DNA from 3 places in the Pseudoalteromonas ruthenica genome. Region 3 is predicted to be linked to each of the others. Evidence: predicted binding sites of a transcription regulator. Region 3 holds the regulator's gene; each other region holds the start of a gene.
The links. Region 3 encodes FliA, which starts transcription of late flagellar genes. Its sites were predicted from a motif close to CTAAAGNTNNNNNNNNNNNNGCCGATA; they were not measured.
Positions count from the first base shown of each region.

Region 1: a site for FliA is predicted at 4,113-4,139, ahead of PRUTH_RS07115 (VC2046/SO_2500 family protein). Genes of this name have one in related genera too.
Region 2: a site for FliA is predicted at 5,092-5,118, ahead of PRUTH_RS13930 (DUF5610 domain-containing protein). Genes of this name have one in related genera too.

Region 1 covers NZ_CP023396.1:1,501,138-1,511,185, reverse strand. Annotated here, with positions in the region: gene PRUTH_RS07135 (PAS domain-containing hybrid sensor histidine kinase/response regulator) at 1-1,769, opposite strand, end outside; gene PRUTH_RS19295 (MHYT domain-containing protein) at 1,747-2,898, opposite strand; gene PRUTH_RS07130 (M48 family metallopeptidase) at 3,185-3,862, shown strand; tRNA gene PRUTH_RS07125 (tRNA-Tyr) at 3,868-3,952, opposite strand; tRNA gene PRUTH_RS07120 (tRNA-Tyr) at 3,977-4,061, opposite strand; gene PRUTH_RS07115 (VC2046/SO_2500 family protein) at 4,174-4,683, shown strand; gene PRUTH_RS07110 (YchJ family metal-binding protein) at 4,812-5,180, opposite strand; gene PRUTH_RS07105 (SulA-like leucine-rich domain-containing protein) at 5,306-5,755, opposite strand; gene PRUTH_RS07100 (NCS2 family permease) at 6,013-7,305, shown strand; gene PRUTH_RS07095 (hypothetical protein) at 7,662-8,426, opposite strand; gene cysB (HTH-type transcriptional regulator CysB) at 8,758-9,735, shown strand; gene PRUTH_RS07085 (L-serine ammonia-lyase) at 9,791-10,048, opposite strand, start outside.
Region 2 covers NZ_CP023396.1:2,958,889-2,968,936, reverse strand. Annotated here, with positions in the region: gene ccoG (cytochrome c oxidase accessory protein CcoG) at 123-1,556, shown strand; gene PRUTH_RS13950 (serine/threonine protein kinase) at 1,558-2,535, shown strand; gene PRUTH_RS13945 (thiol:disulfide interchange protein DsbA/DsbL) at 2,576-3,196, shown strand; gene PRUTH_RS13940 (thiol:disulfide interchange protein DsbA/DsbL) at 3,209-3,841, shown strand; gene trmA (tRNA (uridine(54)-C5)-methyltransferase TrmA) at 3,907-5,004, opposite strand; gene PRUTH_RS13930 (DUF5610 domain-containing protein) at 5,200-6,351, shown strand; gene PRUTH_RS13925 (OmpA family protein) at 6,723-7,784, shown strand; gene acnB (bifunctional aconitate hydratase 2/2-methylisocitrate dehydratase) at 8,042-10,048, shown strand, end outside.
Region 3 covers NZ_CP023396.1:433,232-443,279, forward strand. Annotated here, with positions in the region: gene flhA (flagellar biosynthesis protein FlhA) at 1-1,920, shown strand, start outside; gene flhF (flagellar biosynthesis GTPase FlhF) at 1,952-3,451, shown strand; gene PRUTH_RS02045 (MinD/ParA family protein) at 3,444-4,304, shown strand; gene PRUTH_RS02050 (RNA polymerase sigma factor FliA) at 4,320-5,042, shown strand; gene cheY (chemotaxis response regulator CheY) at 5,081-5,464, shown strand; gene PRUTH_RS02060 (protein phosphatase CheZ) at 5,482-6,237, shown strand; gene PRUTH_RS02065 (chemotaxis protein CheA) at 6,254-8,554, shown strand; gene PRUTH_RS02070 (protein-glutamate methylesterase/protein-glutamine glutaminase) at 8,568-9,701, shown strand; gene PRUTH_RS02075 (flagellar motor protein) at 9,694-10,048, shown strand, end outside.

The DNA of each region.
Region 1 (10,048 bases), 1.1 Mb from region 3:
GCGCTGAGCTGATCATACTTACTCAGTGTTCGCAGTTGCTCATTGCGCTGCCTATAGAAGTGCTTTAGTTCCTTGAGGTAATGCGCTTTTGAACCCCACAGCTCCGCTCCTTGGGTTTCGTTGACCAGCTGTTGGCTGTCGTGGGCGGTGGCGTTAGTTTGTGCGAATACATGTGCAGCCAAATCTATATCGAGAACGCGGGCTATTTCCGTTAGTAAATCGCTCAGCACCACAGGTTTGCTGGCAAAGCCGTCCATTCCAGCGGCTTTAGCCGCTTCACGGTCACTGCCCATGACACTGGCCGTTAAAGCAATAACGGGCGTTGTAGCAACCTCGTTGTGCTGCTCATATTGACGCAATTGTCGGGTTGCTTGGAGACCATCACACTTGGGCATATGAATATCCATCAACACAATGTCATAATTATTACTTGTGGCCAGTTGCACTGCTTGCTCGCCGTCATCAGCTGCCTCTACTTGATGACCGAGTTTAGTTAGGCGTAGTTGCAGTAGCTCGCGGTTTTGCGGTACATCATCAGCCACCAGTATTCGCAATTTAGGCATTTCGCTAAGTGGGGTCAATGAGCTCTGCTCATTAACGTGCTCGTCCGCCACCTGTTTTAGGGGCAGGGTAAAGTAAAATGTACTGCCTTGGCCCAAGGTGCTGGTGACGCCTATATCCCCGCCCATAAGTTGTACGAGCTGGCGGCTAATGGTAGTGCCTAGACCGGTGCCGCCAAAACGCCGCGTGGTACTGTCGTCTGCTTGCTCGAAAGGATTGAAAATAGCACTCACCCGCTCGGGGGCGATACCAATGCCAGTATCAACCACCTCAAAATAGACACCTTGATTATCGCCGCGAACATTGATGGTGACACTGCCTTGCTCGGTAAATTTTACTGCGTTACCGATTAAGTTGACTAATACTTGGCGTAAGCGCTGCGGATCGCCGCGATAGTGCTCACCGAGGTTACTATCCATATTCAGGGCAACCGAGAGCTGCTTATGTTCAGCACTGTGATAAAAGCTGGAGACCACAGAGTCGACGAGAGCCAGCAAGTTAAAGGGCACTGACTCAATACTCACTTTACCTTGCTCAAGCTTGGCGGAGTCTAAAATATCATTGAGTAAATGCAATAAAGAGCGTGCAGATTGCAATACGTTGGTGAGTTGCTGACGCTGCTGTTTATTCAATGGGCTATCTAGCAGCACTTCAGAGAAGCCAATGATGGAGTTCATGGGCGTGCGTATTTCATGACTCATGTTGGCTAAAAAGGCTTGCTTTGTCTCCGCCGCAGCTTCGGCTTTCTCTTTCGCTTTTACAAGCTCTTGCTCCATTTGTTGGCGCTCACTGATATCGACCAATACACCTGCAATGAAAAGCTCTTCTCCTTCGGTATGCTCAAATGTTCCCTTATCAATCACCCATTTACGGCTGCCATCGCGACACTGTATTTGGTATTCAAAAGAGTAGTGTTTTTTTCCTTGTGCAAGTGCGCTGTATATTTGCTCGCGCACATAGTTGCTATGCTGCGCAGAGATAAGCATGTCAAAATTAACACTGCCGTCGATAAACTGCTGGTCATCATAGCCGGTTAATTGTTTTACGATGGGGCTAATGTAGAGCATGCTCCAATGCTTATCTAAACGGCAGCGAAAAGCCACGCCGGGCATATTCGTTAACAAAGTGCGATAATGACGCTCTTGTTGGGCAAGCTGATTTTGCATCGCCTTTTGCGCGCTCAAGTCAGTAATAAAACCTACAAACATGCGCTTTTGGTCCGGGAATAGCGACTTCACCAACCCCCAAACGAATGGGGATCAGCGCGCCATTTTTATGTTCGGCGTTGACCTCACGTCCGGAACCAATAATGTTTTTAATGCCGGTACTTTGGTAGGCACTTAAGTAATTATCATGTTGATTGGCGATTTCTTGTGGCATCAGCATTTTTACGTTTTCGCCAATCACTTCATCGCGATGATACCCGAGTATACGTTCGGCTCCGGCGTTGAAGCTCAGTACTTGGCCTTTCGCGCTAATGGTAATAATGCCATCGACGGCGGTATTGAGGACCGCTTCAAGGCGTGATTGAGTGATAAGTTGTTGCTGAAGGGCCAAGCGATAGCGCATCACACTGTGCAATAAAGCAATGAGACCACTGAGCAAGAGGCTTACAATAGCAATACTCAGAGCGAGATCGGTTACATGGCTATTATCGGTGAGCTCACTGTACACCGGGGATTGGGCCACAAATCGTGCCGCTTGCATCCCGGTATAATGCATGCCAGAGACTGCGCAGCCCATAACAATGGCGCTGAGAATACGATAACCGGTTTGCCCTAGAGTGCTGCGCCCTGTGGGTTGTAAATATAAATGAGCGGCCAGGCCGAGCCATGCGAGAATGACCGCCACTAATACAGAGACAACAAACCAAAGTGGGTCATAGCCTAGCATTGGCCCTAGGCGCATCGCGGCCATACCCGTGTAATGCATAACCCCTATGCCGGCGCCCAACAGCAGGGCACTGAGCGCAAGCTTGGCTCGAGATGGATCGCTCGTACTGAGTAAATGGAACCCTAAGGCAGTGGCTAAAAAGACAGGGATGAATGATACCACCGTCACTGTGAAATCATAGTCGACGCTGACGCATAGGCTAAATGCCAGCATTCCGATAAAGTGCATGCTCCACACGCCAGCGGCAAAAGCGGCGGCACTTGCTGGCAGTGCCATGCGATAAAATGGGGTGTGGCGTTGTTGTTGAGCAAATTCCCTTAATTGCAGCGCAAAGAAAGATGCAAAAATAGCAACAGTGACCGAAAGTAACACTAAGGCCCAATCATAGCTGCCATTGACCAGCAATTCGGGAGCAGGGTCGGTGATAAAAAATTGAGAAAGCATAAAGTACTTCGATACTCCAACAACGGATGCCAAGTGGCAATCACAGCCTAGCACAGTGAAAAACACCTGTCGCGCACAAAAGTGAGAGCGCCCTGTATCTTACAATGACACTGACTGTTCTATCAGCGCAGCGACGGCTGAGTTTAGTTATTTATGAGTGCGCTGCAAGCTTACCCAAGAGCGTAATTACGGTATCATATTAGTAAGCGCTGCAAAGGATGTACTTAATATTAGCACATTGTTTGGCAAACCCTTTTAGTTCAAGTAATTACAACAAAGGTTTAATATGAGTAGGCAATATGATGTGCACTACAGCCGTCGACGAACGCTCGCTTTGGTGGTCAAAAATCAGCAAGTGAGTGTGAAAGCGCCTTATGGGGCATGTGGTGATTTCATTGCAGACTTCGTTGAGAGCAAACAGGCGTGGATAAACAAACAATTACATAAGCAATCTGATATTGAAGCGGCAAGGTATAACCCTTGGCTACATCGTCGCATTATGCTTTTCGGTCAATTACGTGCAATAGAGGTAAGCGAGAGCTCACTTAAGCAGACAGATAACCAATCGATAAACATCGTAATCAGTAAGCGAGTGAAGCATCGCCAGCGCTATTTTAATCAACAGCTATTGGCACTGATGCACGATGAATTATCTGATCACTTATCGGTCCGCATAATGCGGTGGCAAAAGGTGATGAATATCGCCGCTAACGGCATTAGTGTTAAAGTGTACAAGCGTCGTTGGGGCAGTTGCGATTCGCGCGGTGAGTTATGTTTTAATACCTTGTTGGCAGGAGCTCCGCATTGGGTTATTGACTATGTCATTGTTCACGAGCTGGCGCACCGTGTACATATGGATCACAGCCATCAATTTTGGGCACTGGTTAATGGCTACTACGAGCATACCGACCAAGCGCGATTATGGCTTAAAGAGAATGCACATCTGTTGGATTTTGTACGATAGGAAAGTGGTGGAGGGAGCTGGATTCGAACCAGCGAAGGCAATGCCGTCAGATTTACAGTCTGATCCCTTTGGCCGCTCGGGAACCCCTCCGATAGAATGATGTGTGTTGTTAAGTGGTGGAGGGAGCTGGATTCGAACCAGCGAAGGCAATGCCGTCAGATTTACAGTCTGATCCCTTTGGCCGCTCGGGAACCCCTCCTAAACAACGGCGGCGATAATAGCAAACTCAGAGTCCAAGTAAAGAAAAAAACTAAAGAAAGCTGAAAAAAGGCCGATAACTGCTTAGAAGTAATTCAGGTTGAATAAAGTTTATGCAAGTTAAGCCCGTCATTCGTAACGAACTACAAATGGACTCGCAATTATGTCGCAGTGTCCATGAGGCCCGTCGTGGAGACTTTGCTTGGCTGTTAGCATCATTATCAGCAGATGCACTCGATTTTGCCCAGTTTCACCTTCCCAAATCGGAACTAGAATCTCACCAAGTGGATGAGCAGCAGTTGCGATTACAGTTGGGCGCTGCGCCTGCAAAACCAACGGCATTACCGGATTACCACATAGATAGAGCTCAGCATGACAGGGCATTATTGGCGCAAAGCTCAATGACAACTCTGCGATTAAAAGAGTGTCTAACCCCCGAGCCTTTGGCAGTGCGAGACGACAAAACCTATGTTCCACTACCTATAATTGACAATTGCGATCCGAGCGTACAGGCAAAACATCATCGCCAATATGAGCCACTGAACGAGCCGCAAATGGATAGTGCAGCTTTTTACGATCAACTTGTGGATATGAATAAGTCCTCGTCTTTAGCACACGCGTAGTGGCCTGCGCATAATGGCGTTTGGCCAGTCAGAGCGCGCTAATCAGGGTGCAATAGCAGGTGCGAGCCAAGGGTTTCTTGTACTAATTAAGCGAATACCTAAAGCTGCCACCGGGCGGCGGCATCACATCAAGGCATACAGCATTTTTTGAATTTATTGCCACTTAAGCATGGGCAGGGATCGTTGCGTTTAAGCTTTACATCAGCGGCTTCAAACAACCGTCCGCTGTCGTATTTCCATTGGTGGTGGCGTTGAATGAACTGTGAGCGTTCATGAATACAGTGAAGGGTGTCAGCAATGATGTAAAAAGCCTTAAATTCAACATAGGCCAAAGCATCGCCAGGCTCATAATCCATTATGTGTAAGCGTACAAAATGCGCAGCTTGGGCAAATTCAGCCACTTCATCTCTGGGGTTTTGTTCTAGGGCTTTCTCTGAGCAGGTAAAACATAAGTAATCAATAGCTTGTTCACAAAATGCACTATAACGAGAGCGCATGAGGCTCTGGGCGTCGGGGGCATCAATAGCTCTACTTACAAACCGGCCGCAGCAATCAGCAAAAGGCTGCGGCAATCCACAATGGCACATCGCATTTTCTAACTACAAGGAATCACGCCAATATATTAGCAGACTTGTAACTGCGAGGGCACAGTTGTTTGTTCGCTGGCGTTATGCTCGGTAGTGAAACAGTAAAGCTGTGCTTTAGCTTGGTGGGTATTAAGTTGTAAGGCTTCGAGTTGTTGCTGTTTTAAAATGTCCGTCCAGGTGATCACCGCCGCAAAACGGCCATTTTGCAGCGCACAATTAAGCATGTACTCCATATCAACAACATGTTTAGCCCGAATTACCAGCAATTTATTCGTGTCGATAGAGCAAGCGTCCAATAGGTGACGGCTAGGCACATTGTCAGGGGCGACTAATAGCGTCCAGCCATTATTTTGATTGTAGCGATGAACGATTTTAAGCATCTCAAATGTTGCAGAGATCTCATCCTCAGTTTTTACGATATTGATCACATTAGGGTTATCTTGCTGATAGCTTTTAACATGACGAACACTTGCTGTATGTAACATAATTGCCTCGCTGTGGATTTTGTGAACCATATACAGTGTTTTATACAGTATGTGTATACAGTAGTTTATACAGTTATTCAGTGCAAGTTTTTTTTGTTTCTTTTTTAAACGTCTTGTTTGTTGCTTTAAACGCTTAGCGATACCGAAGAAGCTAAAGCCGTGTTTCGGTGCCAATATTGCTGTGTAAACATGCGGTCATTTGTCCGCATTTATGCTAGTATCCGCCGCTTCTATTTTACGTATCATTGTTTACTCCTATGTTCGAAAGACTGTTCAAAATAAAATCGCATGGAAGCTCCGTTAAGCGCGAGGTTATCGCAGGACTCACGACCTTTATCACCATGGTGTACATCGTGTTTGTCAACCCGGCAATGCTAGCAGAGGCGGGAATGGACCAAGGGGCAGCATTTGTCGCAACCTGTATTGCTGCTGCTATCGGTTGCTTCATTATGGGTTTTTGGGCGAATTATCCGTTGGCATTAGCGCCAGGCATGGGCTTAAATGCATTTTTTACCTACGGCGTAGTATTAGGTATGGGTTACACCTGGCAGGCGGCTTTAGCGGCGGTATTTATGTCGGGGTGTATCTTTTTAGCGTTGAGCCTATTTAAAGTCAGAGAGTGGATAATCAATGCCATTCCACTGGTACTTAAGCGCGCTATCGCCACGGGGATTGGCGCTTTTCTGGCGCTCATTGCACTGAAAAACGCGGGTATTGTTGTTGCCAGTCCAGCCACGCTCGTACAGATGGGTGATATTACCAGCAGTGGGCCTTTGCTCGCTATCCTGAGCTTTTTCGTAATAGCGGCGTTGTTGTATCGTGATATCAAAAGCGGCGTATTGATCAGTATTATGTTGGTTACAGGCATTGCGTTATCTCTGGGGCTGGTTGAATATCAAGGGGTGATCTCAGCGCCACCGTCCATCGCTCCTACCTTTATGCAATTAGACTTTGCCTCGGCGTTAGAGTTATCCATGCTCAGTGTCATTTTCGCATTCTTGTTTGTGGATTTGTTCGACACCTCAGGCACCTTGGTGGCGGTAACGCAAAAAGCGGGATTGGCCGATGAGCAAGGGCGCATGCCACGTTTGGGTCGAGCACTGAGTGCCGATAGTACAGCGACAATTGCAGGCTCTATGCTCGGCACCTCTACGACCACTTCCTACATCGAGTCGGTATCCGGTGTGTCAGTGGGTGGGCGTACAGGCTTAACAGCTGTGGTGGTGGGCTGTTGCTTCCTACTGATGATGTTTTTTGCTCCTTTGGCAGCCATGGTTCCAGCTTATGCAACAGCGGGTGCGATTTTGTATGTCTCGGTGCTCATGCTGCAAAACCTTAAGCTGGTTGATTGGGATGATATGACAGATGCGATTCCAGTTGCCGTGGTGCTGTTGATGACGCCGTTAACTTTTTCCATTGCCCACGGCATTGCCCTTGGCTTTATCGCCTATACGGCGGTGAAATTAGTGTGTAATAAGGGGGCGGAGATTAGCTTGAGTGTGTGGATTCTAACAGTACTATTTTTGCTTAAGTTCATGTTTTTATCTTAGTAAGCAAGGTCATATATAACAGCTAAAAAGGCACAGCTATGACGCTGTGCCTTTATTTTTTGTATGAGCCAACGAGCTTCAAAAAACCAGCCTCTATTGTCAATTGTCGCTCCTTGACGTCGCACTTCGTAGTTGTACTTCAGCACACTCAGATCATGGCTAGCCCTGCGTACCGGCGCAGCATTATGGAGAGTTTGGTTTGGGTGTTCGCACACACAGCTGGATGGTATGTATGGCTCAATGATTGAAGGTAGTGGGCAGATTTTACGTAAGGTATTTACCCTGCATGGCCCGGTACAGGCAGCAGATAGGCGAAGTTTGATATCGGCCTATCTGTTATAGCTTGATTTACGCTGTTACCACTTTTTCTTTGGCGCGAATAACACATCCAAATCGTCTTTTTCTTCCTCTTCACGTTTTTTACGGGCGGAGGCGTTAGAGGCTTTCAACTCAGAGCTGATCTCGTTGAGATAATCCTCAAGCTGATTTTTCTTATTTGTGACATAGTCGTCGCTGTAATTCAGGGCGGTAATTGTGGCATACGCCTTTTCGAAATACTGCCGTGCCGAGCCAACCATATTGGCGTTTCTTGCAGCCACGCCGCGCTTAATTTGGCTTTCAATATTTATCTTTAATTGCAGGCGCTCAAAGGTTTTGTCCTCTTGCATAAACACAGGGGTATCGATTTTGCCCTTGCTGTGTTCAGAGCGCATGATGGTACGCAGCTTCTTTATTCCCTGTATCAATGAAATAAGCTGTTTGTCATGATCGGGAAGAACAAAGTTCTCGCCCATATTGGCGCTCTCATCAACGCCACTGATTAAGCGAGTTTTTGCATCATTAAGCCGAGATTTAAGCTCTTTCGAGGAGGGTGACAACTCAACCATGGCGGCAAGCGCATCGTGAATTCGACGATAAAGAATCATCATCACATTATTAGATAACGGGATATTGACACTGTTGACCAGCACTTCTTCCGTCTCTTCTATTATTTTTTTCTGCTTTGCGAGCTCTTGGCGGCGCTGAGCTTCTTGCTTTTCTTTATGCTGTTGCACTGCACTTACCCAAACCGCAATAACGATAAGCGCGACAATTAACATAATAATGATAGAGACTATCATACCCCGATTCTCTTACTCATTGAGTTGCCCAATTACCACCCATCTTAACCGAAAGAACCTAGGTTGGGGTAGTAATACACGTTAAATTCATGAAATAACATTAAATAAAATAAGAGTATAGGAGAACATCGCAGCCTTGAACATAAATCAACAGTACCGAGACATAATTAAATGTGCTAGCCTAGCTAATCGCAATAGCTAAAATGTATAAGAAGATGGGCTCAAGGTGTTGATTTGCCTTCCCATTCACCAGGAAGATTAGGGTCTAGGCCACTGCGTATAACGCCTGGTGCAATCGCAAGTAAAATAATAATAGAAAGTAACAACGACCATGAAACTACAGCAGCTAAAGTATATTGTTGAGGTGCTTAATCACAACCTCAATGTATCCGCCACAGCGGAGAGTCTTTATACTTCGCAGCCCGGTATCTCCAAACAAGTACGTATGTTGGAAGACGAATTAGGGGTGCAAATTTTTGGACGCAGTGGCAAGCACCTGACGCACGTAACCAGTGCCGGTAAAGACATTATCAATATTGCTCGTGAGATTCTCTCCAAAGTCGAGGGAATTAAGGCTGTAGCCAATGAGCATACCTTGCCAGACCAAGGTAAACTTAATATTGCCACCACCCACACTCAAGCGCGTTATGCTTTGCCGGAAGTCATTCAAGGTTTTATGAAAAAGTACCCGGCGGTTTCATTGCATATGCATCAAGGTACGCCGCAGCAAATCTCTGATGCAGCGGCACGTGGAGATGCTGATTTTGCTATTGCAACAGAAGCCTTACACTTGTATTCCGACTTAGTGATGTTGCCTTGCTATCACTGGAATCGCAGTATTGTGGTGGCGAAAACTCACCCGCTGGCGCAAAAAGCCGATAACCTTAGTATTGCTGATGTTGCTGAGTTTCCGCTGATCACTTATGTGTTTGGCTTTACGGGTCGCTCAGAGCTAGACAAAGCGTTCAATGCTCAGGGGTTAGAACCTCATATAGTCTTCACCGCCACTGATGCGGACGTTATAAAAACCTATGTACGTTTAGGTTTGGGTGTCGGGGTGGTCGCCTCGATGGCAGTTGATGAAATCACCGATAAAGATTTAGTGTGCATTGATGCCAGCCACTTATTTGAGGCAAGCACGACCAAAATCGGCTTCCGTAAAGGAACGTTTTTGCGTGGCTACATGTATGACTTCATTGAGCGTTTCGCGCCGCACCTGACCAAAGATCGGGTTGAAAAAGCCTGCTTATTACGTAATCAAGATGACGTCGATGCGATGTTTGAAAGCATCGAGTTGCCAGTGCGCTAAGTGATCAGTGTCACGATATTAAAAAGGCGCCTGTTGGCGCCTTTCTTTTGTGCGATTAACACTCAATGATGTTTACCGCCAGACCGCCTCGAGCGGTTTCTTTGTATTTGGTTTTCATATCATTGCCGGTGTCCCACATGGTTTTAATCACTTTATCCAAGGAGACCTTTTGCTCACCGCTGCCGCGCATGGCTAGGCGTGAGGCATTAATAGCTTTAATCGCACCCATGGCGTTGCGCTCTATGCAAGGCACTTGCACAAGGCCGCCCACAGGGTCGCAGGTGAGACCGAGGTTATGCTCCATGCCGATTTC
Region 2 (10,048 bases), 740 kb from region 3:
CAAGCAAAAGCCATCATATATGCCTGCAAAGGCATCATTTTTGTCGCTAAATTGATATACTTGCACTCTAAGCAGTTAAACTAACTGTCCCCTTCCTAAAAACGTGGCGTTGAGGAAAGACAATGGATAAAGAGCAGCGGATCAAGGTAAAAAATATCCCTACTGACGTGAAGATCGAAAAGCCCAGTGCGGCGCAAAGCGATCGATTTAATCCCCGTAACCGCATTTACGTTCGCGCTGTAACAGGCCTCCATCAATTGTTACGTCAACGTATTGGTCTGGTAGGAATGTTGGCCTTTATGTTACTTCCTTGGATTAATTACAATGGCCAGCAAGCAGTGTTATTCGATTTAATGAACCAGCACTTCACCATTTTTGGACTGACGTTTTTACCGCAAGACCTCACCATTCTCGCGTTTATTTTTATGATTGCTGCCTTTGCGCTGTTTTTGGTGACTACCTTTTACGGCCGAGTATGGTGTGGTTATACCTGCCCGCAAACCGTGTGGACGTTTATTTTTATTTGGTTCGAAGAGAAGATAGAGGGCACTGCAAACCAGCGTAAAAAGTTGGATCAGCGCCCCATGGACTTTGATAAGTTTTGGCGTAAAACAGCCAAGCATGGTAGCTGGCTGCTTTTCTCTCTCTATACCGCTATTACCTTCGTTGGCTACTTCACTCCTATTCGTGAGTTGTTGCCCGACTTTTTTACCTTTTCAGCCGGTGGTTATGCGGTATTAAGTATTGCTGTCTTTACGCTATGCACCTACGGTAATGCTGGGTGGATGCGCGAAATCATGTGTTTGCATATTTGTCCTTACTCACGTTTCCAATCAGCCATGTTTGATAAAGATACCTTCACAGTCAGTTACGATGCTAAGCGCGGTGAGAAACGTGGTCCACGTGGGCGCAAACAAGATCCAAAGGAACTGGGTTTGGGCGATTGCATCGACTGTAACTTGTGTGTGCAAGTGTGCCCGACCGGCATCGATATTCGTAACGGCCTACAGTATGAGTGTATAAACTGTGGCGCCTGTATTGATGCCTGCGATGGCGTGATGGATAAAATGAATTATCCACGCGGGCTCATCTCCTACACCACCGAGCGCAATCTTGAAGCGTCGGCAGAGAAAACTAAACCCGTTCGTGGCAAGCTGATTGGCTATTCAGTCATTCTATTTATTCTTATTGGTGCGCTGGCGGCCAATATTATGATGCGCGTGCCGATGGACTTAGACATTATCCGCGATCGTAATCAGCTGTATCGAGTCAATATGGAAGGCTTGGTAGAGAATACCTATACCTTAAAAATTCTTAATAAAGCCCAGCAGGAACAGCGTTTTAGAGTCGAAGTGCAGGGGCTGGAGCATTATCAAGTAATTGGTGAGCAGGAGTTCACCGTGCAGCCTGGGCGCTCCCATAATGTACCGTTGTCGGTGATCATTGACCCTTATGACTTACGTAAGCCAATGACCGAATTTGAGTTTGTGCTTTACCCAGTGGATAGCCCTGACACTCAGCTTAAGCAATCCAGCAACTTCTTTAAAGGGCGCTAATGTGAGCGAGTTTAGTTTTGCATCTTTGACACCTGACACCATTTTAGATGCTCTTGATTCGGTTGAGTTGTATGCCGAGTCGGGGTTATTAGCACTCAACAGCTATGAGAATCGGGTGTATCAATTTTTGGCGGAGGACAAGCGCCGCTATGTTGTAAAGTTCTATCGCCCAGAGCGTTGGAGCGATGCACAAATTTTGGAAGAGCACCGCTTCACCCAAGAATTAATGGATGCTGAGGTGCCAGTAGTGGCACCTTTGACAATCAACGGCAAAACCCTGTTTAAGCATCAAGGTTATCGTTTTACTCTGTTCCCAAGTGTGGGGGGGCGGCAGTTTGAAATGGACAATCTGGATCAGTTGGAGCAACTCGGGCGTTTAATCGGGCGGATGCATCAAACAGCTAAAGCGTCTGCTTTTGAGCAGCGACCAACGCTTGGGTGCGACGAGTATTTGCATCAAGCTAAGGTTCATTTGCAGCAAAGTAACTTGGTGAGCAAAGCCATGTCGCTGCCATTTTATACTGTACTGCAACAGGTTATTGATAAAACGGTACAACTTTATGATTGTTCGCAGAGTATTCGCTTGCATGGTGACTGTCACGCTGGCAACATTCTATGGTCTGCGGACAACACCCTGACATTCGTTGACCTTGATGACAGCCGACAAGTCCCTGCGATTCAAGATTTATGGATGATGCTCAGTGGTGACAGGCAAAATCAGTTATTGCAGCTTGATACCTTGGTTCTGGCATATGAAGAGTTTGCCGACTTCGACCATTCTCAGTTGCGATTGATTGAGCCATTGCGAGCCATGCGCATGGTGCATTATATGGGCTGGATAGCAAAACGTTGGTCAGATCCGGCGTTTGAACGGAACTTTTCTTGGTTTGCTGAAGACAAATACTGGGAACAGCAAACTCTGGCTTTAAAAGAGCAGTTGGCGGCGTTAGATGAGCCACCATTAAAACTTTTACCTTAAGCACCTGCTTTTGATGTTTAATGTATACATTGAGATGACTATGATAAAAACTTTAAAATATTCACTACTACTACTTTGCCTACCTGTTGCCGCTTGGGCAGCTGACTTTAAAGCGGGCGAGCACTATCAAGTACTTGAAGCTGAAGCGTCTGAAGCTGATAAAGTAACCGAATTTTTCTCTTTCTACTGCCCTCATTGCTTCAAGCTTGAGCCCATTGTTGGGGCGCTTGAAGAGTCACTGCCTGAAGGCGTGCCTTTAGTTAAGAGCCATGTAAACTTCTTACGTATTGATAAAGATGCGCAAAACCGCCTAACTCGGGCTTACCTCGTTGCCAAAGAAGAAGGTAAAGATGCCGAAGTAGCGCAGGCGATTTTCGATAGCATTCACCGTCAACGCGAGCCATTACAAACGCAAGAGTCTGTGGAAGCATTGCTCGCAGAGCAAGGCATTGATGCCCAACGTTTCGCTATGCTTGCTGCGAGCGAGCCTGTTGTAAATGGCGAGAAAGAAGCCGTGGATGACCAAACAACTTACTCAAAGCTAGGTGCTTTGACCGGTGTGCCAACACTCATCGTTAACGATAAGTACAAAGTGCATGTGCATAAAGTGGCATCGCAACAAGAGCTAAACGAGCTCGTAAACTATTTATTAGAAAAATAATCGGAGTACTCGATGAAGAAGTTCATTGCTTTAGCCATGATGGCATTGGCGCTGCCCATCAGTGCGATTGCGGCACAGTTTGAAGAAGGCACGCACTATGAAGTGGTTTCGGACAGAGCTAGTCGTAAGCCGGAAGTGAAAGAGTTTTTCTCTTTCTATTGCCCCGCATGTAACGCCTATGAAGGCTTGCTTATGGATGTAAAACCTAAGCTCAGCAAAGATGTTGATTTTAAGAAAAGCCACGTTAACTTCATGGGCGGCCGCAGCACCGAGAATCAAGATATGCTGTCACAAGCACTCGCGACTGCTGAAGTGCTGCCGCAAAAAGACAAGTTGATTGCAGCCATGTTCAGTCATATCCACACTAAGCGCGCTAAGTTTAACGAAGTCGCTGATGTGAAAGATATTTTTGTTGCCAACGGCGTAGATGGCGACAAGTTTGACAAGCTATTCAAAGGCTTTGCTATTCGCACCAAAGCCTCGAAGATGCAGCGCGATCAAGAATACTTTAAAGAAAAAGGGGCCCTACGCGGTGTTCCTACCTTTATTGTTAATGGTAAATATCGCCTACTACTAGGTCGTGAGTCAGGTGTTACCGACCCCGAAGATATTGCCGCACTGATTAACTTTCTTGCGAAAAAATAAGTTAAGAAAGACACAAAAAAACCGCATTTAATGATGCGGTTTTTTTATTCTGCAAATAATGTCAGCTACTTGCGAGTGAGAAATACACCGGATTCAATATGATGGGTGTAAGGGAACTGATCAAAAATCGCGAATCGCGTTACCTTATGAGTACTTGCTAGCCTATCTAAGTCGCGCTCTAATGTGTCTGGGTTACAGGAGATGTAGACAATATTGTCATACTCACTCACCAACTTACAGGTTAACTCATCCATACCTGCACGCGGCGGATCAACCAAGATGGTCTGGCAGTTATACTCTTGTAAGTCGATGTCTTTTAAGCGGCTAAAGCTACGTTCTTGACGCATAGCTTGGGTAAACTCCTCGCTACTCATACGAATAATATCGAGGTTAGTCACCTTATTAGCAGCGATATTGTATTGTGCCGATTTAACCGATGACTTCGAAATTTCTGTGGCCAATACACGATTGAAAGATCCTGCTAAGGCGACTGAGAAGTTACCATTACCGCAATAAAGCTCGAGCAAATCATTATTCAAAGGGGCGCACACATCTTGAGCCCAGCCCAGCATTAGCTCGTTCACCTTGGCATTGGGTTGGGTAAAGCTGTTTTCTACTTGCTGATAAACGTACTGCTGGCCATTTACCTGCAAGCGCTCGATAACATAGTCATTTCCTAACACTTCTTTTTGTTTGCGAGCACGGCCAATGAGTTCAACATTAAAGCGTTGTTGTAATCTTGCTTGTAATTCCTTGGCACCAGCTAGCCATTGCTCGTTGAGTGGCTTGTGGTAAAGCAGGCTCACCAACGCCTCACCGCTCAGCGTCGTGAGGTAATCGATTTGAAACAGTTTACGGCGCATCAACTCATCATCTTTGAGCTCGTTGATAAGCGCGCTCATAAGGTCATTGATTAACGGCGCACCCGGGTCAAAGTGATCAACGCGGATCTTCTCTTTGCTCACAGGGTCAAACATAATGTGGTAGAGCTCGTCCTGATCATGCCATACTCTAAACTCAGCACGTTGACGGTAATGCTTCGGCGGCGAAGCAAACACTTCAAGCTGTTGCACACCAAAGCGCGAAAACTGTGTCGTGATTCGTTGTTGTTTTTCTGTTAGCTGCGCGTCATAGGTGCTGGTATCGATATCAATTACTGGCATGCAAACCTCTCGTTATTAAGTGCGCCGCTATTGTAGGCAGTTGCCACGGTTTGTCCAGTATCGGCCATTATAAAGTGCACAAAATTTCTACAGTTTCTGTGCGTGCTGCCGATAACAGCGGTAGTAGTATATTAATTGACTCATGAATGTGTGCTGCCAAGGCTTGGCAACCACTGCAGAGGAGGGCCTTAGCTCATGAAAATTAGCGATTTAAATCATATCTTTAACCAAAGCAACCGTTCTGGTTTAAAAAATAAAGGCGATGCGCCGGCACAGCCCGCGATTAACTCTCCGAGGTTTGATAGTTACTCATCGGGTTATGGCCAAGTGGGTGCCAAGGTATTGAATGACAAATTGGCGCAAGCGTTAGGTCTCGAACAACCAAAACAGCAAAGCAAGCCGTTATTTGACTTCGAAGAGGTAGTGAAAAATGTGCTGCAGTTTGTCACTGGTGCGGTGAAAAAAGCGAAAGCCGATGGCGCCAATGACGACAAGTTACAAGAAATGCTGGCGCAAGCGCGCGAAGGCGTGCAAACAGGTATTGATGATGCCTACGGTGAGCTTGAAGATGCTGGGCTACTCAACGACGAAATTAAAACCGGCATTGAGCAGTCACAAAAAGGTATTGAGGAAGGGCTCAATGAGTTTGAGCAATCGCTTTTTGGTGAGCAAAGTATTGGTAATGGCGTAGCGGTAAGCCAAGCTCAGTATATGCAGCTACAAAATAATGCCGAGTATCGTTTTACTACCGCTGAAGGCGATGAAGTGGTCGTTAGTTTAGCGCAAAACTACCAAGCTGGTGCGGCAGCCAGTTTATTTGCCCCCGGCGAAAAGCAAGGGGCTGGCTATGCATCTGAACAGTTTGAGAAGCAGGAATTAAACTTCACGTTATCGGTTAATGGCGAATTAAATGAAGATGAGCAGCAAGCTGTAAATGATTTCATGGCACAACTGCAAGGCGTAAGTGAAGACTTCTTTAGCGGCCAATATGATGAGGCGTTCAATAAAGCCAGTGAGTTGCAGCTAGATAACCCAGAGCTAGTCGCCTTCTCTATGGATCTGACACAAACTAAAACTCGCGCTGCAATAAGAGAGTATGAGCGCACGGCTCCAGGTAAGGAAGTTGCCAAAGAGCTGCAACCTTTCAATGAGTCGCTGAAAGAGGCATACAAGCAAGCGGGTGACTTAGGGCTGCAAAATGAGTTATCGGGGTTGATGCTTTGGCTCAATCAAGATAAAGAGCAAGAGAAAGTGCAGGAGTTTATTGATTACAGCAAAGCGATGTTCTCGCAGCTGGAGCAGCTGTTAAAAGACTCACCATCGACCCCCAGCGATGACAGCGAGTAATAAACAAAAAGCACCATTTGGTGCTTTTTTAATGCCTTGGTTACATTCAGTTCATAGTACTTTAATATGATGCTCAGCAGCTATTCAGCAAACCTGTGTTTAAATTTAAAGTACAAAGTGGGGCTAAGCTTTTGTTTTTGCTTCACTGCGGTCTACACTTTGGGTGTGGAAATGAACTGTTGGCTTGGACCACGACGTAAACCACATTGATTCATGTGGCTACGATAAGAGCAAGAAATGCCAGCTAATAAAGTCAATAACAATCGAACGAGCTCAGATTTATGAAGCAGTATTAACCGCTTTTTCAATCTGGTGTGTGGCGCTCAAATGCTAAGCGCGTGCTCGATAATCGTTAACATGGGATGGATACAATGAAAATCAAATCACTCTCTGCAGCTATTGTACTGGCTTTCGCAACTCAAGGCGTTATGGCTGACGAACAAACAAACCCGCAAGAAGGCCTCCATATTGGTGTTTTTGGGGATTATTTCTGGGCCGATTGGGACCGCATCGATGGTGCGCCTGTAGGCACTGAAATTGGCGAATCTTTTGGCTCAGGTGTTGAAGTGGGTTATCGCTTTAACGAATATTGGACTGCACGCTTAGAGTTCGCTGCACTCGAGCTTGATATTGAAAATACCGACAATCACAAAACCGGCGAGCGTTATGGTGCGGACGTACTATACCACTTTAACGATACCGTTTATGGTGTGTTGGGTGCTAAGAAGTTTGATGTTTATAACGACTTCAATGCGGCAAATTTAGGTGTGGGTTTTCGCCATCACCTAACTTATAACTGGGCTGCCTATGGTGAAGCAAATTACTACGAAGGCTTGAACCAAAACCACTCAGATTTCGGCCTTAAACTTGGTCTTAGCTATCACTTTGGTGATAAGCCGCAGCCGAAAAAAGTAGAGCCGGCGCCAGAGCCTGTTGTTGCTCCAGTAGTGAAAGAAGAGCCGAAAGACAGCGATAAAGATGGTGTTATTGATGCGCGAGATAATTGCGCAAATACACCTATGACCGATGCGGTGGATGAGAACGGCTGTACTCGTTACATGGAAAAAGGCGATAAAGTGAGCTTGTTAGTGCGCTTCCCGCATGATAACTCAGACGTAAACCAGCGTTACTTTGATGATATTCAAGAAGTGGCTGACTTTATGAAAGAGTATCCAAAAACCACAGTGCTATTGGAAGGTCACGCCTCTGCAGTGGGTGATGCCGCTTACAACAAAACGCTCTCTAAAAAGCGTGCCGATCACGTAGCGAACCAGCTTATCGACGACGGCATTGCCGAGTCGCGCATCAATACGGTGGGCTTCGGTGAGGAGCGCTTGTTAAACGATGCAAATACTGCACAAGCACATGCGCAAAACCGTCGCGTTGAAGCACATATCTCTGTAACTGAACGCGTAAAAGTAAATCGCAACTAAGTATCATCTGATGAAAAAGCCCAGCGCGATGCTGGGCTTTTTTGTTGCAAATAATTATTACTCAACATTCACCACTTTATATCTTCTCTTAATTGATATTCATCAAATTTATAGTGACTATTTCCTTACTGGGCAATGGCAGCAATTTTCTTCTATCTTTAAAGCCTTTATAATTGTATTCGTGTCAAAATTTTATAAATAGCACGTAAGCGCTTTGGCGATACGCGCTGTTTTCACGTCACCAAGAGGGCAAAATTGTGCTTCAAGAATATCGTAAACATGTTGAAGAGCGTGCAGCCCAAGGTATTGTGCCTGCACCACTAGATGCTCAGCAAACAGCTGACTTAATCGAACTTATTAAGAACCCACCAGCCGGTGAAGAAGAATTCATTTTAGACTTACTTGTAAACCGTGTACCACCTGGTGTGGATGACGCGGCTTACGTAAAAGCAGGTTTCCTTGCTGCAGTTGCTAAAGGCGAAACGCAAACGCCACTTATTGATAAAGAAAAAGCAGCAGAGCTACTAGGTACTATGCTTGGCGGTTACAATATTGCGCCAATGGTAGACCTTCTTGATGACGACGCTTTAGCACCGATTGCCGTAAAGGGCTTGTCACACACTTTACTTATGTTCGACGCGTTTTATGACGTGGAAGAAAAAGCTAAAGCAGGTAATAAGTACGCGCAGCAAGTTATCGAGTCATGGGCAAATGCTGAGTGGTTTGAGAAAAAGCCAGCAGTACCAGAGAAAATCTCTGTTACCGTGTTCAAGGTAACCGGTGAGACTAACACCGATGACCTTTCTCCAGCTCCTGATGCGTGGTCACGTCCTGATATTCCATTGCATGCTTTGGCAATGCTGAAAAATGAGCGTGATGGCATTAACCCTGATAAAAACGGTGAAGTAGGTCCTATTTCACAGCTAGAAGAGCTAAAAACAAAAGGCTTACCACTTGCCTATGTAGGTGATGTTGTAGGTACTGGTTCTTCACGTAAATCAGCGACTAACTCAGTACTTTGGTTTATGGGTGAAGACATTCCTCACGTACCGAATAAGCGTGTTGGTGGTGTTTGTCTTGGCGGTAAAATTGCCCCTATTTTCTTCAACACCATGGAAGATTCGGGCGCGCTACCAATCGAGTTAAATGTTGATGACATGAATATGGGCGATCAAATCGATATTTACCCATATGAAGGTGTAGTGAAGCGTCACGGCACCGATGACGTGATCAGCACTTTTGAACTTAAATCAGACGTGATTCTTGACGAAGTGCGTGCTGGCGGTCGTATTCCACTGATTGTTGGTCGTGGCCTTACCGATAAAGCGCGTGCCTCATTGGGTATGGAACCGGAAGATATTTTCCGTAAGCCGAAGATCATCACCGACTCAGGTAAGGGCTTTACCCTAGCGCAGAAGATGGTTGGTCGCGCTTGTAACATGCCAGGTGTTCGCCCAGGCCAATACTGCGAGCCGAAGATGACTACCGTGGGTTCACAAGACACCACCGGTCCTATGACGCGTGATGAGCTTAAAGACTTAGCTTGCCTTGGTTTCTCTGCTGATTTAACCATGCAGTCTTTCTGCCACACTTCAGCCTACCCGAAACCAATCGATGTGAAAACGCACCACACGCTGCCTGATTTCATCATGAACCGTGGCGGTGTATCACTGCGCCCAGGCGATGGTGTTATTCACTCTTGGCTAAACCGTATGCTACTTCCAGATACAGTCGGTACGGGTGGTGACTCACACACCCGTTTCCCTCTGGGTATTTCATTCCCAGCGGGTTCTGGTGCGGTTGCGTTTGCAGCGGCGACTGGGGTTATGCCACTGGATATGCCTGAGTCTGTATTGGTGCGCTTTAAAGGTGAAATGCAGCCAGGTATCACGCTACGTGACCTCGTCCATGCTATTCCTTATTACGGCATCAAAGAGGGTCTGCTTACCGTTGAGAAGAAAGGTAAGATCAACGAATTCTCTGGCCGCATTCTTGAAATTGAAGGTGTTGAGCACCTTACTGTTGAGCAAGCATTCGAGCTCTCTGATGCATCAGCGGAGCGCAGTGCCGCTGGTTGTACCGTGAAGCTTAGCCGTGAATCAATCGCTGAATACCTAGAGTCAAACATTGTCATGTTGAAGTGGATGATCTCTGAAGGTTACGGCGATGTACGTACTATCGAGCGTCGTATTAAAGCGATGGAAGAGTGGCTTGCCAACCCAGAGCTAATGGAAGCGGACAAAGATGCAGACTATAAGCACGTG
Region 3 (10,048 bases):
TACACCATGAAACCGCTTGAATTTGGAATGTTCCCAGCGGTGCTTTTAGTCGCGACCATTATGCGTCTGGCGCTCAATGTTGCCAGTACGCGGGTGGTGTTATTAGAGGGCCACCAAGGCGGGGATGCGGCCGGTAAAGTAATTGAAGCCTTCGGCTCGGTGGTGATCGGCGGTAACTATGCCGTGGGTCTGGTGGTCTTTCTAATCTTAATTATTATCAACTTCGTGGTTATCACCAAAGGGGCCGGACGTATATCAGAAGTGTCTGCCCGCTTTACCCTCGATGCGATGCCCGGTAAACAAATGGCCATTGATGCCGATTTGAACGCGGGTTTTATCAGCGCCGAGCAAGCGCGGGAGCGGCGTGAAGAAGTCACCCGTGAAGCGGACTTTTACGGTTCGATGGACGGTGCCAGTAAGTTCGTAAAAGGCGATGCCATTGCGGGTATCGTTATCTTAGTGATTAATATCGTTGGCGGGTTATTTGTCGGTATGATCCAACATGACTTGAGCTTTTCTCAGGCCATGGAAGTGTATACCTTACTCACCATTGGTGATGGCCTTGTGGCACAGCTGCCATCGCTGTTGCTATCAATCGGTACTGCCATCGTCGTAACTCGCCAAAATGAATCACACAATATGGGCGAGCAAGTTAAAACCCAGCTTGGCAATGACAAAGCACTGTGGATAGCATCCGGTATTCTCATCACTATGGGGTTGGTACCGGGTATGCCCCATGTGGCGTTTTTAGGCTTAGGTGGCTTACTTGGTTTTGTTGCTTATTATTCGCAAAAGCAGGCAAAGCTTGCTGCTGAGCAGGAGCAACAAGAAGCTGAGCAGGGCCCTGGCAGCAATGTTGCCACTCACGACGAACCAAAAGAATTGGGCTGGGACGATGTGCAGCAAGTCGATGTCATCGGCTTGGAGGTAGGCTACCGCTTGATCCCGCTGGTGGATCAGGCCCAAGGTGGAGAATTGTTAAGCCGCATTAAAGGGGTCCGTAAGAAGCTCTCACAGGAACTGGGCTTTTTAGTGCCGCCCGTTCATATTCGCGATAATCTAGAATTAGACCCTAATGCCTATCGTATTACCCTAATGGGCGTGTCCAGCGGTGATGGTGAGCTCAGTCATGGTGATGAACTGGCCATCAACCCGGGTCAAGTCTTTGGCCCAATCAATGGTGTGGCGACTAAAGATCCGGCTTTTGGTCTGGATGCGGTGTGGATCAAACCAGAGCAAAAAGATGAAGCACAGTCTTTAGGTTACACCGTCGTTGATGCAGCTACGGTAGTGGCGACCCACATTAGCCAGTTACTCACTAATAACGCCTCACTGCTATTGGGCCACGAAGAAGTGCAGAGTCTGCTTGATATGCTAGCGAAAAGCCATCCGCGTCTAGTAGAAGGTCTAGTACCAGATGTGTTACCGCTGACGACCATAGTGAAAGTGCTACAAAATCTCCTCAATGAAGGCGTTGCTATTCGCGATATGCGTAGCATAGTGCAAACTCTCGTAGAGTATGGTCCACGCAGCCAAGACCCAGATGTATTAACCGCAGCGGTACGTATTTCATTGCGTCGTTTGATTGTGCAAGATGCGGTTGGCGCTACGCCAGAAATTCCTGTCATAACATTGGCGCCTGAGTTGGAACAGATGTTGCATCAGTCGCTTCAGAACGCAGGAGATGAGGGTGCTGGCATTGAGCCAGGCTTGGCAGAGCGGCTACAGGCCTCTTTAAGCGAAGCCCACCAGAACCAAGAAATGTCGGGTGAACCTTCCATCTTATTGACCTCCGGGATGCTTCGTACAGTGTTATCACGTTTTGTGAAGCACACCATCCCAGGGCTGAAGGTGATGTCTTACCAAGAAGTGCCCGATGAGCGTCAAATTAAGATTGTTAGCTCCGTTGGACAGCAATAGATCGGAAAGCCGGTTGTGAGAGGGTAATATTATGAAAATCAAACGCTTTTTTGCTAAAGATATGCGTACAGCACTAAAAGAAGTAAAAGATGAGCTGGGTGTTGACGCGGTGATCATGTCGAACAAAAAGCTTGCAGATGGCGTTGAAATCGTTGCTGCTATTGACCATGAACGCCCAGCAGCCGCACCGAAAAGCGCTCCCCAGCAGCAAATGCAGCCGCGCGCCACTGAGCAGCGTATGGTACGCCCACAAACACGTACGCAACGTCCTGAGCCGCAAAGTCACAATGGTGTGGCTGATTCATTACAGGCGTTGTTAGAGCGTCAGAGCCCAAAACCAAAGAATGCTGCTCTCGCCGACATGTTTTCGCAATCAGGTATTGATATGAGCGCGCCTGAAGAGCCCGTTGAGCAGCCTCAGCGTCGCGCTGCGCCGGCCAATAACTACGCTCCGCAGCCAACGCTAGCAGAGCCAACGCAAGCCCGCGCTGCAGCGCAGTCCATGGGTGATGATTTGGACGGTGACGGTTTTGATGAGCTACACCGCCAGCCCAATGATTCTGTACAGCAAGAGGCCATGGACAGCGAAGAGATCAGTGCCATGCGCGATGAGATGAATGCCATTCGTCAGCTTCTTGAACATCAAGTATCCGGCTTATTACACCAGGACCGAGCGCGCCGCGATCCAACTCGTGCCTGCTTTATCGAGCGCTTGCAGGGCATGGGTATCGACACTGAAGTGGCTGAGCAGTTGGTGCGTTATGTACCAGACGACGTATCGCGCAAGCAGGCGTGGAGTGCAGCCCTTGATATGGTGCAAAAGCAGCTACACACCACCAATAATGAGATTTTACGTCATGGCGGCGTATATGCGTTGGTCGGCCCTACTGGCGTAGGCAAAACCACGACGGTTGCAAAACTGGCCGCATTAGGGGCGCAAAAATATGGGGCTGACAAGGTTGCGCTGATCACCACGGATACATATCGTATCGGTGCTTACGAGCAGCTAGCAACTTATGGACGCATCATTGGTTGCCCTGTGAAGCAAGTAAAAGATGCCAATGAATTGGCCGATGTGCTTTATCAATTACGCAATAAACGTCTAGTATTAATTGACACTGCGGGAATGAGCCAGCGCGATTTACGTTTAAGTGAGCAATTAAACACGCTCATGCGTAGTACGCGAGTCGATATTCGTAGCTATTTAGTGCTCAGTGCCACAGCACAACATGAAGTGCTTCAAGAAACCGTAAGGCACTTCCAAAAAGTTGACTTAAGTGGTTGTATTTTCACCAAACTTGATGAAAGTCTAAGTTTAGGCGAGATTATTAGTGTAGCGATTCAAAATCGCTTACCAATAGGGTATCTTACTAACGGTCAACGCGTTCCAGAAGATATTCGCGTTGCTAACTCAGAAAAAATGGTTAGAAAAGCTGAACAATTGTTTATCAAACGCCAAAAAACACAAAAATCAGCGGCACCAGCAGGGCGCCAAACAGTGGCGTCTCAGGCAGTAGGAATGTATGATTAACACAGTGCACGATCAAGCAAGTGGCCTTCGAAAAATGAATCAAAACAATAGCCAAGGCGTAAAAGTAATCGCCGTGACCGGTGGCAAAGGGGGCGTCGGTAAAACCAATGTCTCTTTGAATTTAGCTATTGCCATGGGTCAGCAAGGCAAACGAGTCTTAGTGTTAGATGCTGACCTAGGACTGGCAAACTGTGACGTTATGCTTGGTCTGCGTGTTGAAAAGAACCTTTCTCATGTTCTAAGCGGTGAGTGCGAACTGCGCGATATACTGGTAACTGGGCCTGCGGGCATTCGTATTGCTCCGGCAACATCGGGGTCACAGAGCATGGTTGAACTGAGTGCCGCAGAGCATGCAGGTTTAATCCGTGCGTTTAGCGAGCTCGATAACGACTTTGATGTCCTCATTGTCGACACCGCCGCCGGTATCTCCGATATGGTACTGAGCTTCTCGCGTGCTGCGCAAGATGTTGTGGTGGTGGTCTGCGATGAGCCAACCTCGATTACCGATGCCTACGCGTTGATCAAGGTGCTTAGTCGTGAACATGGCGTATACAAATTCAAAGTCGTTGCCAATATGGTGCGCAGCCAGCGTGAAGGGCAAGACTTATTTGCCAAACTCTCCAAAGTAACCGACCGATTTTTAGATGTGGCGCTCGAATTAGTGGCCACCGTGCCCTATGATGAAAACATGCGTAAATCAACGCGTCGCCAGAAAGCCGTCGTGGAGTTATTCCCTAACTCACCCGCTTCGGTATCGCTGAAAAGTCTCGCTGGCAAGGCACTAAAATGGCCAACCCCTAATCAACCATCGGGGCATTTGGAGTTCTTCATTGAAAAGCTGGTCAATAATTAACTGTTGTTCGGATTTATGAATAAAGTGGCTGGATATCAAGATCAATTACAATTAAACACTCTGGTCGAGCGCCATGCCGCGCTGGTCAAGCGTGTTGCATGTCATTTGCTGGCGCGACTGCCAGCGAGTGTGCAGCTCGATGATCTCATTCAGTCCGGCATGATTGGCCTCATAGAGGCATCAAAAACCTTTGACGCCAGTAAAGGCGCCAGCTTTGAGACGTTTGCTGGTATTCGTATTCGTGGTGCGATGCTTGATGAAGTACGACGGGGAGATTGGGCTCCACGATCGGTACATCGCAATAGCCGCGCTGTAGCTACCGCTGTACATGAATTGGAAACCTCCCTAGGTCGGGAACCAAAGGATGTTGAAGTAGCTGAAAAACTTGATATTTCGCTCGATGAATACCATCATATTTTAAACGATGTTAATTGCTCTAAAGTGCTCGGTATCGAAGACTTAGGTGTCGATGAAGATGTACTCACCCCGAGCAGTGAACAATCTCAAACGGGGCGGCCCTACACCAGCGTTCACAACGAACGCTTTAACCAAGCATTAGTAGCGGCAATTAATTCTCTCCCCGAGCGTGATGCATTGGTATTATCGTTGTACTATAACGATGAAATGAATTTAAAAGAAATTGGGCAAATACTGGACGTAAGTGAGTCCCGTGTGAGTCAGATACATGGTCAGGCAATGATTAAGCTCAAGGCGAAAGTCAATGACTGGGTCAATTAGTAGTAAGAATAAAGGTTCATACCTCACTGGAGGATACTTTGGATAAAAACATGAAAATTCTCGTGGTCGATGACTTTTCCACTATGAGAAGAATCATTAAAAACCTATTGCGTGATTTAGGCTTTACCAACGTGCAAGAAGCGGACGATGGTAGTACCGCGCTGCCCATGTTGCAAAACCAAGAGTTTGACTTTGTGGTTACCGATTGGAACATGCCAGGTATGCAGGGTATCGATTTGCTCCGTGCAATTCGCGCCGACGACAGCTTAAAGCACATTCCAGTACTGATGGTAACTGCAGAGGCGAAGAAGGAACAAATCATTGCCGCTGCCCAAGCTGGCGTGAACGGTTACATCGTTAAGCCCTTTACCGCAGCTACATTAAAAACCAAGCTGGATAAAGTATTTGAGCGCTTAGGTTAACCGAGAAGGAGAGGTTTATGTCAGCTCCCGCTGCACCTCACATTACCCTAGAGCAAGCCAAACAGCTTGTATCGTTTCTTGAGCAAGGTGAGCAGGAGAAAGCCGATCAGCTGATCCTCGATGCTGCCTCCAAGGAACAGTCCGAACTGTTTGCTGAGGTTGGCAAGTTGACGCGGCAACTTCACGAGTCGTTGAAGAATTTCCAACTCGATACGCGCTTGAACGACCTCACGCAAGAAGCCATTCCCGATGCTAAGCAGCGTCTTAATTACGTGATGGAAATGACCGAGCAGGCGGCAAATAAAACCATGGATGCCGTGGAAGCCAGTTTGCCTATCGCTGAGCAGCTATCCACTGAACTACATCAAATTAAACCCATTTGGGATAAATTGATGCGTCGCGATCTCGAATTAGGTGAGTTCAAGCAGTTGTGTCATCAGCTTGATAGCTTTATGAACCGCTCTCAAGGCAGCACAGTGGAGCTGCACGACCTTCTTAACAATGTGCTGATGGCGCAAGACTACCAAGATTTAACAGGGCAGGTAATTCGCCGCGTAATCGAGCTGGTGCGCGAGGTAGAAGACAGCCTTATTAATTTATTAACTGTGTTTGCGGGCAACGAAGGTGAAGAACCGGTGGTTGAACAACAAAAAGCAAAACCAGCTGTGAACGCAGAAGGTCCAGAAGGGCCAATTATAGACACAGAATCACGTGATGACGTGGTCTCAGGCCAAGATGAAGTAGACGACTTGTTGTCTAGTTTAGGCTTCTAAAGAGGAGAGCGGCTGCATGAGCTTTGAAGTAGATGAAGATATTTTACAGGACTTTTTAGTCGAAGCAGGTGAGATATTGGAGCAGCTCTCTGAGCAGTTAGTAGAGCTTGAAAATAACCCTGATGATAAAGACTTGCTCAACGCTATCTTCCGGGGCTTCCACACTGTTAAAGGGGGAGCTGGGTTTCTTGGCATGAATGAGCTGGTGGATGCCTGTCATGGTGCTGAGAATGTGTTTGATATTCTGCGCCAAGGTAAGCGCCAGGTTACTTCTGAACTGATGGATGTGATCCTGCAAGCGCTCGATACAATTAACGACATGTTTGCGCTTATTCAAGCACGAGAGCAGCCGCAACCTGCAGACCCTGAGTTACTTGCTGTATTGCATAAACTGAGCGAACCTGAAACCGAAGATGAGGCACCTATTGCTGTGCCTGAACCTGCCGCAACTCCGAGTGAACCTGTTGTTGAGCCCGAACCTGTGCCTGAAAATGACGTCGCATCAGGGGCCGATGATTTTGGTGATGATATTTTGTTCGATGCGCCAAGTGCTGACAGTGACGAAGGCGAAGCGATTGACGAAATCACCGAAGATGAATTCGAAAGCTTGCTCGATGAATTGCACGGTCAAGGCAAAGGCCCGTCTGTGGGTGAAGGGTCAGCGGATGCTGGGGCATCCGGTAATGATGAAGATATTACCGATGATGAGTTCGACTCGCTACTAGACGAATTACATGGAGCAGGCAGCTTTGGTGCCATTAGCGATAATGGTTCCGCGCCGAGCGCCGAAGAGCAGGGAGCTGCGCAGCAGAGTGCACCGACTACATCGGGCGAATCAGAGTCGGCCAGTGGTGATGATGAAGACATTACCGAAGATGAATTTGATGCGCTGCTTGATGAGCTGCACGGCAAAGGCAATGCGCCTAAAGCAAGCTCGGCAGAAGCTTCGCCAGCGCCGGTTGAAAAGCCTGCGGCGCCAGTAAGCCAAAGTAAAGCTAAAGACACACCGCCGGCAACGCCAGCGCCTAGTAAAGCGCCAGCGGCCGCAAAACCAGCGCCGAGTGCAGCGAAGGGGAGCACCCCGCCTAGTAGTGGTGATGCCAAAAAACCGGCACCTAAAGCCGCGCCACCGCCACAAGCAGAAACGACAGTGCGCGTCGATACCAAACGACTAGACCAGATCATGAATATGGTGGGTGAGCTGGTATTGGTACGTAATCGTCTTATTACCTTAGCGAATAATAACAACAGTGAAGCTATGGGTAAGGCTATCTCAAATCTTGACGTGGTCACCGCCGACCTACAAGGTGCGGTGATGGCAACTCGGATGCAGCCAATTAAGAAAGTATTTGGCCGCTTCCCTCGTGTGGTACGTGACCTTGCCCGTAGTTTACAAAAAGATATTTCCTTGGTCCTTGAAGGGGAAGAGACTGATTTAGATAAAAACCTTGTCGAAGCCCTAGCTGACCCACTCGTGCACTTAGTACGTAACTCAGTGGACCATGGTATTGAGATGCCTGATGTTCGAGAAGCAGCAGGTAAACCTCGCACCGGTACGGTGCGCTTATCGGCTTCTCAAGAAGGCGACCACATTCTCCTGAGCATCCACGATGATGGCGCTGGGATGGATGCCGAAAAACTGAAAAAAATTGCTATTAGCAAAGGGGTTATTGATCACGACCAAGCCGCTCGTTTGAGTGACACGGAAGCCTATAACCTTATCTTTGCACCTGGATTCTCCACCAAAGAGGAAATTTCTGATATTTCTGGGCGTGGTGTGGGTATGGACGTGGTGAAAACCAAGATCAGCCAGCTTAACGGCACCATTAATATCGACTCACAGCTCGGTGTTGGTACCCGTCTAGATATCAAAGTACCGCTGACGCTTGCTATTTTGCCAACGCTGATGGTGATTGTTGGTGAACAAACCTTTGCTCTGCCATTGGCGGCTGTTAGTGAGATTTTCCACCTTGATTTGACCAAAACTAACATTGTTGATGGCCAGCTCACCATTATTGTGCGTGAAAAAGCTGTACCACTATTTTATTTAGAGCATTGGTTAGTCAAAGGTGCGGACCGCACCCAACGTAAAGCCGAAGGCCATGTCGTCATCGTTCAAATTGGTACTAAAAAGGTCGGCTTTGTGGTGGATTCGCTGATTGGTCAAGAGGAAGTAGTCATAAAGCCTCTGGATGCGTTGCTGCAAGGCACACCAGGTATGGCCGGGGCGACAATTACCTCAGACGGTGGCATAGCCTTAATTCTAGACGTGCCAAGCATGCTAAAACATTACGCTGGGCGCTCCAGCGTTAACTAAAATCGAGTATTAAATGGCTGTCAAAGTTCTAATAGTTGACGACTCAAGCTTTTTTCGTCGCCGGGTTACTGAAATTCTTGAAGGTGATGCCAATATCGAAGTCATTGACGCAGCTGTCAATGGCGCCGATGCGGTGGAAAAAGCAGTTAAGTTACGCCCAGATGTGATCACCATGGATGTGGAAATGCCAGTGTTAGATGGTATTTCTGCGGTGAAACAAATCATGGCGAAATCGCCAACGCCTATTCTTATGTTTTCCTCACTGACGCGTGAAGGAGCCAGTGCCACACTGGATGCACTTGATGCCGGGGCATTGGATTTCTTACCGAAAAAGTTTGAAGACATCGCGCGCAACAACCAAGATGCGATTGAGATACTTCGACAAAAGGTGCGCGAGCTAGGACGTCGTCGTCTTTCGCGTTTTAATCGCCCAACGACCTCGACAACGGCATCGTCACCAGCGCGCCCCAGTGTCACCACACGCAGTTCAGCGCAACCTGATAGAAGCTTTAACCAAGGAGCTTCGACTCGGCCTCAAAGCGCTAGCCAATTCAAGCCCAGCGGCAAAAAGTACAAGTTGGTGGCTATTGGCACCTCTACCGGGGGGCCTGTGGCACTGCAAACGATTCTGACCAAGCTGCCAGCCAATTTTCCTCATCCTATTTTGCTTATTCAGCATATGCCGGCCGCATTTACTCCTGCGTTTGCGCAGCGCTTGAATAACCTTTGCAAAATCAAGGTAAAAGAAGCGCAACAGGGAGACCGTTTGCAACCTGGAACGGCGTATCTTGCACCAGGTGGTCAGCAAATGATGTTTGATGGCCGCGCTCAACAGCAAACTCTGAAGGTATTTCAAGACGACAACCCAAGAATTACTTATAAACCCAGTGTTGATGTTACTTTTGCCAGTAGCGCAAAAGCATTTGGCGGTGATGTATTAGCTATTGTGCTGACCGGGATGGGCGCTGATGGTCGTGAAGGTGCGCGGATGCTCAAACAATCAGGCTCACGGGTTTGGGCGCAGGACGAGCAGTCTTGTGTTGTGTATGGCATGCCGCAAGCGATAGCCAGTGCCGGTTTGCATGACCACCAAGTGGCTCTTGACGATGTTGCCGCGCATTTACTCAAGGAAGTTGGCTGTGGATAAACTTTCCATAATTGGCCTTGCTGTTGCCATTATCGCCATTACCTTAGGCTATAGCCTCGAGGGCGGTATGGTTTCAGGGCTGATTGATGGACCGGCACTGATCATTGTCCTTGGCGGCACTTTAGGTGCCGTGATGTTGCAATCGCAACTAGCGACCTTCAAAAAGGCTTTGGGAGTCTTTAAGTGGGTATTTGTTCCCCCGTTTTATGATACCCAAGCTGGGATTGAGCAGATTAAATCGTGGGCCAGTACCGCACGTCAAAAAGGATACCTGGCTCTTGAGGAACAAGCACTCGTAAGTGAAGACCCTTATGCCGCTAAAGGTTTAAGCTTACTGATTGATGGCT